Regions from separate parts of the Sphingomonas naphthae genome, predicted to be linked through region 2. Evidence: predicted binding sites of a transcription regulator. Region 2 holds the regulator's gene; each other region holds the start of a gene.
What was found. The regulator LexA, encoded in region 2, represses DNA repair genes until DNA is damaged. The targets are predictions, from matches to a motif close to GTTCCNCNCTTGTTCT.
Positions count from the first base shown of each region.

Region 1 (3,272 bases), 450 kb from region 2:
CGGCTTCATCTTCGCCGAAAGCGCGCCGGGGCAGGGGACGACCTTCGTCATCTATCTGCCGGTCCATCAGGCGGCCGACCAGCCGCTCGTCCAGCCACTCGCGCCCAAGATCGAGCCCGCGAGCGACCTGTGGGGCACCGGCACGATCCTGCTGGTCGAGGATGACGCGATGGTCCGCGCCGTCGCCGAACGCTCGCTCTCAAGGCAGGGCTATCGCATCCTGACGGCCACCAATGGCGAGGAGGCGCTGGAACTGATCGGGCAGGGCGAGGAGATCGACCTGCTCATCTCCGACGTGGTGATGCCCACGATGGACGGCCCCACCCTCGTCCGCCACGCCCGCGCCCGCCACCCCGACATCCCCGTGCTGTTCATGTCGGGCTATGCCGAGGAGCAGCTCCGCCGATCGATCGACATCGACCGGGTGAATTTCCTGCCCAAGCCTTTTTCGGTGCAGCAATTGGCCACGGCGGCGAAGGATACGCTGGCGGCGAGCAAGGGGTAGGGCGGGGGACAGGCGCGCCGAGCCCAGCCCTTCCCGCATCGTCTCCCCAGCGAAAACTGAGGCTTCCCGACGTCATTCGCACCCGCCCACCGTGCTCCGGCGAAAGCCGGAGCCCAGGGTGTCGCGCGCCACGGCGATCGTAACGCCCCGCTATCCGCTGCCGATTGGCCGATCGCGGCAATGAGGGGGAGTGGTGGTTAGCTGGCTCTTGCCGTGGGGCGGAACAAAGGTCAAAAATGGGATGTGGCATCGACGCAGCAGACCTTCGTCAACGGAAGAGACGGCCCGATCTATGTGTCGGTGGAGCCTTGGCCAGAGAGCTTCGAATTAGAGCCAGGTGATAAGCTGACGCTCGTTTGGGATGCGCCAACCACTGGCGATGCCATGCAGATCGAGTTTATCAACGAACGTGAGCTTGTCGTCTGGCCCGATGGGGCCATCGATGACATCCGTTACCTCTTCAACGGCGAACCGGGCAAGGATCGAAGTTGGATGTTCAAGCACCGGTGATGTCCGCAAGTGTGCGACAGCCGTCATTCACCGTCATGCCGGCCTTGTTCCGGCATCCGCAGAGCCGCCAACGCACCGTTGGCTGCTCGCGCTTTCGTCGGCGCCTGCTACGATGGCCCTAACCCACATCAGCCCCACCACCTCTCCTCCGCGCTCTACCCAAAAAACCCCTAGCGCCGGGCCGTTCGCGCCCTTATCCCTCCGCGCCATGACAACGCCGCTCTCCGTGCTGATCGTCGAGGACGAGCCGCTGATCGTGATGATGCTCGAGGATTTCGTCGATGCGCTCGACCATGTCGTCGCCGGCACCGCGAGCAGCTGCGCCGATGCGCTGGTCGCGGTCGAGAAGGGCGGGTTCGACGTCGCCATCCTCGATCTGCGGCTGACCGACGGCCCCTCCTGGCCGGTGGCCGATGCGCTGGCCGACCGGGGCATTCCCTATCTGCTGGCCAGCGGCGGCCATGTCGATCCACCGCCCGCGCGCCATGCCGGGGCGGTGATGCTGGCCAAGCCCTTCACGATGGACGGCGTGGAGGACGCGCTGAAGCGGGTCGTTTCGCCGAAATAACACCGCCGATGCGGAAAAGCGATGTTCCCCCCTTGTTCTGTTGGAACATTTGCGATACGAAAGCTTTCTGAGGCACGGGGCCATTGACGGAAATGGCCGCTGTCCGCACACGGGAGGCGAGCGCGATGTCGGCATCACTCAAGATCGTTGCTGGTAAGGATACGGGCACAGTGGAACGGCAGAAGGCCCTCGAAGCGGCTCTCGCACAGATCGATCGCGCGTTCGGCAAGGGCTCGGCCATGCGGCTGGGCGCCAAGGAGACGATGCAGGTCGAGGTGATCTCGACCGGGTCGCTCGGCCTCGATATCGCGCTCGGCGTCGGCGGCCTGCCGCGCGGCCGCGTGATCGAGGTCTATGGCCCGGAAAGCTCGGGCAAGACCACGCTCGCCCTCCATGTCATCGCCGAGGCGCAGAAGAATGGCGGCACGGCGGCCTTCGTCGATGCCGAACATGCGCTCGATCCCGTCTATGCCAAGAAACTGGGCGTCAATATCGACGAGCTGATCGTCTCGCAGCCCGACACCGGCGAGCAGGCGCTCGAGATCGTCGATACGCTGGTGCGCTCCAACGCGATCGACGTGCTGGTGGTCGATTCGGTCGCGGCGCTGGTGCCCCGGGCCGAGATCGAGGGCGAGATGGGCGACAGCCATGTCGGCCTCCAGGCGCGGCTGATGTCGCAGTCGCTGCGCAAGCTGACCGGCTCGATCAGCCGCTCGCGCTGCATGGTGATCTTCATCAACCAGCTGCGCATGAAGATCGGCGTGATGTACGGCAATCCGGAGACAACGACCGGCGGCAACGCGCTCAAATTCTACGCCTCGGTCCGCCTCGACATCCGCCGCACCGGCCAGATCAAGGATCGCGACGATATCGTCGGCAACGCCACCCGCGTGAAGGTCGTCAAGAACAAGGTCGCCCCGCCGTTCAAGCAGGTCGAGTTCGACATCATGTATGGCGAGGGCATCTCCAAAGTTGGCGAGATTCTCGACCTCGGCGTGAAGGCTGGGCTCGTCGAGAAATCGGGCGCCTGGTTCTCCTACGACAGCGTCCGAATCGGCCAGGGCCGCGAGAATTCGAAAACCTTCCTGCGCGAAAATCCCGAGATGATGGCCAAGCTGGAAAAGGCCATCCGCACCAAGACCGACGCGGTCGCCGAAGCGCTGATGGTGGGGCCGGGCGAGGACGATTGAGGGTGAGGGCGGGGCGGTTGGCCTGGTGCCGCCGCCCCGCACACCGATTGGTGAAGATCCGGACGGAGCATGATCGCGAACGACGCGACAGGAGGCACACTTCGTGACCTTCGAGAACTTGAACGATCGCCACTACCGTCGTTCCGGCGCAGGCCGGGGCCCATGCCGCTCGCCAGAACAATTGCCATTTCCTCTCGCTTCCCATTGTCCCGGCCCGCTCCGGAACCGTCATTTAGGCGGCTGATCGAGGATTAACGATCCGGGTTCATTTCACGCCGTTCGCCCCGAGCGAAGTCGATTGCCATGCCCCGCGCACGGGGGAGGCGTCGGGCTGCTCATCGTTCGATGCGCCGGCCTTCGCGGCATGCCCGCGCGCAGGTGGGGGGCGAGGCAGTGGAACTCCGGATCATGTCCGCGGCGACGAAGCGGCGTTGGCTATCATGTCATCGGCATCTGGTCTCGTAGCATCGACGTAGGGCATCCATGACCGGAACCGTAG
Region 1 covers NZ_CP117411.1:1,413,125-1,416,396, forward strand. Annotated here, with positions in the region: gene PQ455_RS06615 (hybrid sensor histidine kinase/response regulator) at 1-505, shown strand, start outside; gene PQ455_RS06620 (hypothetical protein) at 749-1,015, shown strand; gene PQ455_RS06625 (response regulator) at 1,224-1,583, shown strand; gene recA (recombinase RecA) at 1,709-2,773, shown strand; gene PQ455_RS06635 (DUF4350 domain-containing protein) at 3,257-3,272, shown strand, end outside.
Region 1: a site for LexA is predicted at 1,607-1,622, ahead of recA (recombinase RecA). Genes of this name have one in related genera too.

Region 2 (3,272 bases):
GCCGCCGCGATCTGCGAGGGATCGGTCGGCAAGGGCGACGTGCTGGCGGTCGCGCGGGTCGCCGGGATCATGGCCGCCAAGCGCACCGCCGATCTGATCCCGCTGTGCCACCCCCTGCCGATCGCCGCCTGCACGATCGACCTGATCGTGGAGGACGACGCGGTGATCGCCACCGCCACCGTCACCACCAACGGCCGCACCGGGGTCGAGATGGAGGCGATGAGCGCCGTTTCGGTCGCCCTGCTCACCGTCTACGACATGGCCAAGGCGGTCGATAAGGCCATGACGATCGGGGATATTCGTCTCCTGTCCAAGACCGGCGGCAAGTCGGGCGACTGGCGCCGGCCGTGAGCCTGCTCCCGGTCGCCGACGCCCGCGCCCGCCTGCTCGCGCTGGCCGCGCCGCTGCCGATCGAGACCGTGCCGCTGATCGACGCGGCCGGGCGCCATGCCGCCGAACCCGTCCTCGCCCGCCGCACCCAGCCCGCCGCCGATCTCTCCGCGATGGACGGCTACGCCATCCGCTTCGCCGAGCGCCCCGGCCCGTGGCGCATCGTCGGCGAGAGCGCGGCCGGGCGCCCCTTCGCGATCCCGCTGGCCCCCGGCGAGGCCGCGCGCATCTTCACCGGCGCCGCTCTGCCCCCCGGTGCCGACACGATCCTCATCCAGGAGGAAGCCACCGCCGCCGACGGCCTCGTCCGCATGACCGGCAAAGGCCCGCCGGCCCAGGGCGAGCATGTCCGCCGGCGCGGCGCCGATTTCGCGGACGGCGCCCCCCTCATCGCGTCCGGCGATCGCCTCACACCCGCCCGCATCGGCCTCGCCGCCGCCGCCGGTCACGGCGCCCTGCCCGTCCGCCGCCGCGCTCGCGTCGCCCTGATCTCGACCGGCGACGAACTGGTGCCCCCCGGCGCGCCCACGCCCGACGACCGCCTGCCATCCAGCAACGCGCCGATGCTGGCGGCCCTGTGCGGCGGCCCGCTGGCGGAGATCGTCGATCTCGGCATCGTGCCCGACGATCTGGCCGCCCTCACCGCCGCCTTCGCCGAAGCCGCGCGCATCGCCGACGTGGTCGTCACGATCGGCGGGGCCTCGGTCGGCGACCATGATCTCGTCCGCCCCGCGCTGGCAGCGGCGGGCGCGGCGCTCGATTTCTGGCGGGTCGCGATGCGGCCGGGCAAGCCGCTGATGGCGGGGCGGATCGGCGACGCGGTCGTGCTCGGCCTGCCCGGCAACCCCGTCTCCGCCTTCGTCGGCGCCACCCTGTTCCTGAAACCGCTGCTCGCGCGTCTCTCCGGCGCGGTCGATCCCGCCCCCCCGATGGCCTTCGCCACCCTGCTCCATCCCCTCCCCGCCGTGGGTGGCCGAACCGATTTCCTGCGTGGGATCAATCAGATGGATGGCATTCGTGCGATGAATCGGCAGGACAGCGCCGGCCTGTCCTCGCTCGCCGCGGCCGATTGCCTGATCGTCCGCCCCGCCGGCGCGCCGCCCATCGCGGCGGGGGAACAGGTCGAGATCGTTACGCTCGCTTGACAGTCTGTTCCATGTTGCCTAGACGTTCCGCGTTCGTTCCCGATGGGGTATCATGCGATGCTGACGTCCAAGCAGAATGAGCTGCTCACCTTCATCAACCATCGACTGGGCGAGACCGGCGTGTCTCCCTCGTTCGAGGAGATGAAGGAGGCGCTCGACCTCAAGTCCAAGTCGGGGGTTCACCGGCTCATCAATGCGCTGGAGGAGCGCCAGTTCATTCGCCGCCTGCCCAACCGCGCCCGCGCGCTAGAGGTGCTGCGGATGCCCGAACTGATGCGCAAGGCCCCGCCCGCCTTGGTCGCCGTGCCGAAGAAGCCGATCCCGCAGGCCGCCAACGACGTGCTGGAAATCCCGCTCCACGGCCGCATCGCCGCCGGCGTGCCGATCGAGGCGATGGAGGGGCAGACCAGCCTGTCCGTCCCCGCCGCGCTGCTGGGCCCGGGCGAACATTATGCGCTCGAGGTCTCGGGCGATTCGATGGTCGAGGCCGGGATCCTCGATGGCGACTATGCGCTCATCCAGCGCACCGAGAGCGCCCGCGAAGGCCAGATCGTCGTCGCCCTGATCGACGAGATGGAAGCGACGCTCAAATATTTCCGCCGCGAAGGCACGATGATCCGGCTCGATCCGGCCAATCGCGCCTATGATCCGCAACGCTACAGCCCGGCGCAGGTCCGCGTGCAGGGCCGCCTCGCCGGCCTGCTCCGCCGCTACTGATCGCGCCCGATATGGCGCATGACCCGAAGGCGTTGCGGCCGATCCTGGAAGCCGCGACGCCGCCGGACGCCGAACTGGCGATGCGCGCCATGTTCGGCGGGCGGATGGCTCGCGCCCGAACTCGGCCTCCCTCTCGCCATTGGATGATGATTGCCTATCAGTGACGGGCTGATCGGCCTGGCGCTGTGCTGGTGTGCCTGATTCCATCGCGGGCTCGCCCAGCGTCGGTAACCGAAACCGAAAATAGGATTTCCCCGCGCATCCTCCCCTTGGCCTGAAGATGGCGACTGCGACCGGCGCGGTCCTGCCACTTGCATCCGGCAGGATGTGCCCTTGAGAGGGCTATCGCACCTCCGGGGAGGCGCGGGCGGCCGGGGGCGGGGCGGATCCCATGCTGAGGTGGCAGCAGGATCGAACACCGCACCGGGCCTTTGACGATCACGCGAAGCTTCGGCTGATGCCGGATGACTCCGCGCCGGTCGCCCCGGCGGCCTGCGCCACCAGGAGCCTGCCCCCTCCACCGCGATCACCAGTGACGGAAGCGGCGCGGCTTGTACGCTATTTGTTCTGGTTTGTCAAGTTTTAGATTGTGGTTAGATTCTGCGGCTGTCACTTCGCCACAGACTGCGCGCCTTCGATGGGCATAGCAGGGTTACCGGCGCGACGGTTAGAACCAGGACGACGAACGCTCTGGCGTCCAAGGGGCTTATTTGTTCCTTGGTGACGTCGAAGAAGGCAAACGTGAACCAAATCAGGAAGAAGGTCCAACTACACATAAGCCACGGCAACAGCCGCAACTAGCAGGGCGATGACCTTTCGCATGATCTATCCCTATCGCTGTGGTGATGATCTGCAAGAGCAGGTGGCAGCGAACCGATCGCGACGATCGTCACCCCGGACGTGTTCCGGGGTCCACCGGCTCCCGATCGATCCGGTTGAAGGACGGCATTGACGCGTGCTTCGGGCTGGACCCCGGCACGAGGCCGGGGTGACGAGCATCGTGGGGCGGCGGATTCCCCG
Region 2 covers NZ_CP117411.1:1,864,800-1,868,071, forward strand. Annotated here, with positions in the region: gene moaC (cyclic pyranopterin monophosphate synthase MoaC) at 1-351, shown strand, start outside; gene PQ455_RS08820 (molybdopterin molybdotransferase MoeA) at 348-1,535, shown strand; gene lexA (transcriptional repressor LexA) at 1,593-2,252, shown strand; gene PQ455_RS08830 (hypothetical protein) at 2,264-2,416, shown strand.

Region 3 (3,272 bases), 1.6 Mb from region 2:
GCCGGGCTACGACGTCGATCCCGACCAGCCCGAGCAGATGGCCGAAGCCTTCGAGGTGCGGAAGAAGTTCAACCCCAACAAGGGCGTCGAGGATCTGGAGGCGACGATCCGCGTCGCGCGCGAGAAGAGCGGCGGCGGCAAGGTCGGCGTGGTCGGCTACTGCCTCGGCGGGCGGATGGCCTATCTGTCGGCGACGCGCACCGACGCCGCCGCCTGCGTCGGCTATTATGGCGCGGGGATCGACGGGCTGCTGGAGGAGGCGCATGCGATCGCCAATCCGCTGATGCTGCACTTCGCCGAGAAGGATCATTTCATCCCGGCCGAAACGGTGGCGAAGATCCGTGCGGTGCTCGATCCGAACCAGCATGTGACGATCCACGAATATGCCGGGGTGGATCATGGCTTCGCGACGACCAGCGGGTCGCGGCGGGATGAGACAGCGGCGCAGGCGGCGGATGCGCGGACCGAGGCGTTCTTCGCGGCGCATATCGGGTAGTTTGTTCGCGCGGAGACGCGGAGGCGCGGAGAGACGTAAGAGAAGATTGTTCGGGACGTGGCTCCCGGACCGTTCGGAGCCACGTCGCAGTCTCTTTCTTTCCGCGTCTCCGCGTCTCCGCGCGAACAAGCTCAGCCGATGAAGCGGCTGATGTCCCCCCACCCTTCCCAGATCATTTTGCCCGCGACGTACAGGATCACGGCAAGACCGATATAGGCGATCCAGCGGTAGCGTTCGATCACGCGGGCCAGCAGGTTCGCGGCCACGCCCATCAGCGCGACCGACAGCAACAGGCCGATGACGAGGATGCCGGGGTGCTCGCGCGCCGCACCGGCGACCGCGAGGACATTGTCGAGGCTCATGCTGACGTCGGCCACCGCGACCGCCCAGGCGGCGGCGGCGAAGCTCTTGGCGGGCTTGAGGCCGTCATGCTCGCCGGGGCCGTCGACCGAGGACGAGCGCAGCTCGCGCCACATTTTCCACGCCACCCACACCAGCAGCAGGCCGCCGGCGAAGACGAGGCCGACGATCTGGAGCAACTGGCTGACCGCCAGCGCGAAGACGATGCGCAGGACGAGCGCGGCGAGGATGCCGATCAGGATGACCTTGCGGCGCTGCTCGGCGGGCAGGCCGGCGGCGAGCGCGCCGACAACGATCGCGTTGTCGCCCGCCAGCATCACATCGATCATCAACACCTGCACGAACGCCGACAGCGCCGCCGGCGAGCCGAGGTTGGAGAAATCGGCGACGATGTGGTTCCAGAGGTCGATCATGGCGCCTGCCTAGCGCAACTCGCCTTCCGGGGAAATCGCGCGAGTCAGTCGAGCCCCGCCAGCCCCGGATCGAGGCCGCCAAGCAGACGACGGGCGGCACAGCGCGCGAAGCGGAGCGTCTCGGCCTTGCGGCGGGCGCCGGGAATCGGCCGATGGGCGGCCTCGCGGACGAGGGCGGCGTCGTAGCGGTCGGCGACGATCAGGCCGGCGATGTCGGGCTGGAACCAGGGATCGTCGACGAGGGCGTGATCGAAGGCGGCCGGCAGCGCCCAGTAGAAGCGGTCGCAATAATCGAGATAGTCGGGCCACTTCATGTCGCCGCGCAGATCGGCGCGCGAGACCTTGATCTCGATGATGGTGATGCAGCCCCTGGCGTCGATCGCCATCAGATCGGCGCGGCGGCCGTTGCCGAGGGGCACTTCGCACAGCGCGGTGAAGTCCTGCCGGAAGAGGAGACGCGCGACACCGCGCGCGACATCGGCGGCGACGAGGGGCGCGTCATCGAAACAGGCGGGGGCGGTGGCCATGGCGGGAGATTAGGACAAATCAGGAACGAGGGGAAGGGATTCGGTTGATTTACCTACACCTTCACCGTTCGTGCTGAGCGAAGTCGAAGCACGGGCGACTGGACGGTACATCGCTCGGGGCACGTCCTTCGACTACGCTCAGGACGAACGGGTAAAAGGGTTCAGCCCAACAGCTCCGCCGCGACACGCAGCGGCATGTCGCCGTCGCCATCCAGTTCTACCACCCACAGATCGGGATCGGAGCGGCGGCGGCGCGCGAGATAGTCCGTGAGGGCGCCGGGGGCCGCCGGATCGGCGGGGCCGGTCGGCGCGAGGGTGTAGCCCCCTGCCCCCGGTATCCGCTCGTGAAGGCCCCGGAGGGCACCGCGTTCGAGAATGACGATCAGGATTGCGCCGGAGGTGGCGTCGCCCTTGGCGAGAACCATGCCGTTCCCACCCTCGGCGGCGACGCTCCGGACCAGAGCGGAGACGAGCAGGCCGGCGGCGGCGCGCGGCGCCGACCCCTCGCCGCCGAAATCAGGCAGCGTCGCGCGCCTCGTTGCCGACCAGCAGCGCGTAGAGCGCGTCGGGCGATCCGGCGCCGCGCAGCTTGGCCACCAGGGTCCGGTCACGCAGACGGCGGCTGACGCGGGCGAGGGCCTTCAGATGCTCCACCCCGGCATCGGGCGGGGAGAGCAGGAGAAAGACGATATCGACCGGCAGGTCGTCGATCGCGGCGAAGTCGATCGGCTGGGTCAGGCGGGCGAACAGGCCGACGACCTGGGTCAGCCCCTCGATCTTGCCATGCGGGATGGCGATGCCGCCGCCGAAGCCGGTCGAACCCAGCCGCTCGCGCTCGACCAGCCGCTCGACGACATGGCGCGGATCGACCGGCACGATCCGGCCCGCCGCCGTCGCCAGATTCTGGAAGAGGCTCTTCTTGTTGGGAACGCTGAGCGAGGCGATCACCGCCTCATGCGAGAGAATATCGGCCAGCCCGTCCATCAACCACGTCCATACATGCGCCTGCCCCGGCCCTATAGGCCAAGGCAGATCAAAACTTCATGACGAAATACGCACCACGCGGGCGACGTCTTCCATAAGACGCCGCCCGCCGCGATTCAGCCCATCAGGCGGCGCGTTGCGGCTCGACCCAGCCGATCGACCCGTCCGGGCGGCGATAGACCATGTTGAACGTGCCGGTGCCCGAATTGCGGAACAGCAGCGCGTTGGTGTTGCGCAGATCGAGCATCATCACCGCATCGGAGACGCTGGCATCGGGGATGTCGACACGGGTCTCGGCGATGATGACGGGATTGTCGGCGGTGACTTCCTCTTCCTCCGGCGCGGGCTGGAAGACGGTGTAGCCGGCGTCGGCATCGACCAATGCGGCGGCCGCGGCGGCGCCCGACTGGCGATCCTTCAGGCGGGCCATGTAACGGCGCAGCTGGGTTTCGATGCGGCTGGCGGCCTGATCGAAGGCGGGATGCGCCTCCT
Region 3 covers NZ_CP117411.1:3,508,950-3,512,221, forward strand. Annotated here, with positions in the region: gene PQ455_RS16920 (dienelactone hydrolase family protein) at 1-496, shown strand, start outside; gene PQ455_RS16925 (TerC family protein) at 628-1,269, opposite strand; gene PQ455_RS16930 (MmcB family DNA repair protein) at 1,314-1,796, opposite strand; gene PQ455_RS16935 (DUF1491 family protein) at 1,958-2,221, opposite strand; gene PQ455_RS16940 (PTS sugar transporter subunit IIA) at 2,313-2,780, opposite strand; gene hpf (ribosome hibernation-promoting factor, HPF/YfiA family) at 2,905-3,272, opposite strand, start outside.
Region 3: a site for LexA is predicted at 1,808-1,823, ahead of PQ455_RS16930 (MmcB family DNA repair protein). Genes of this name have one in related genera too.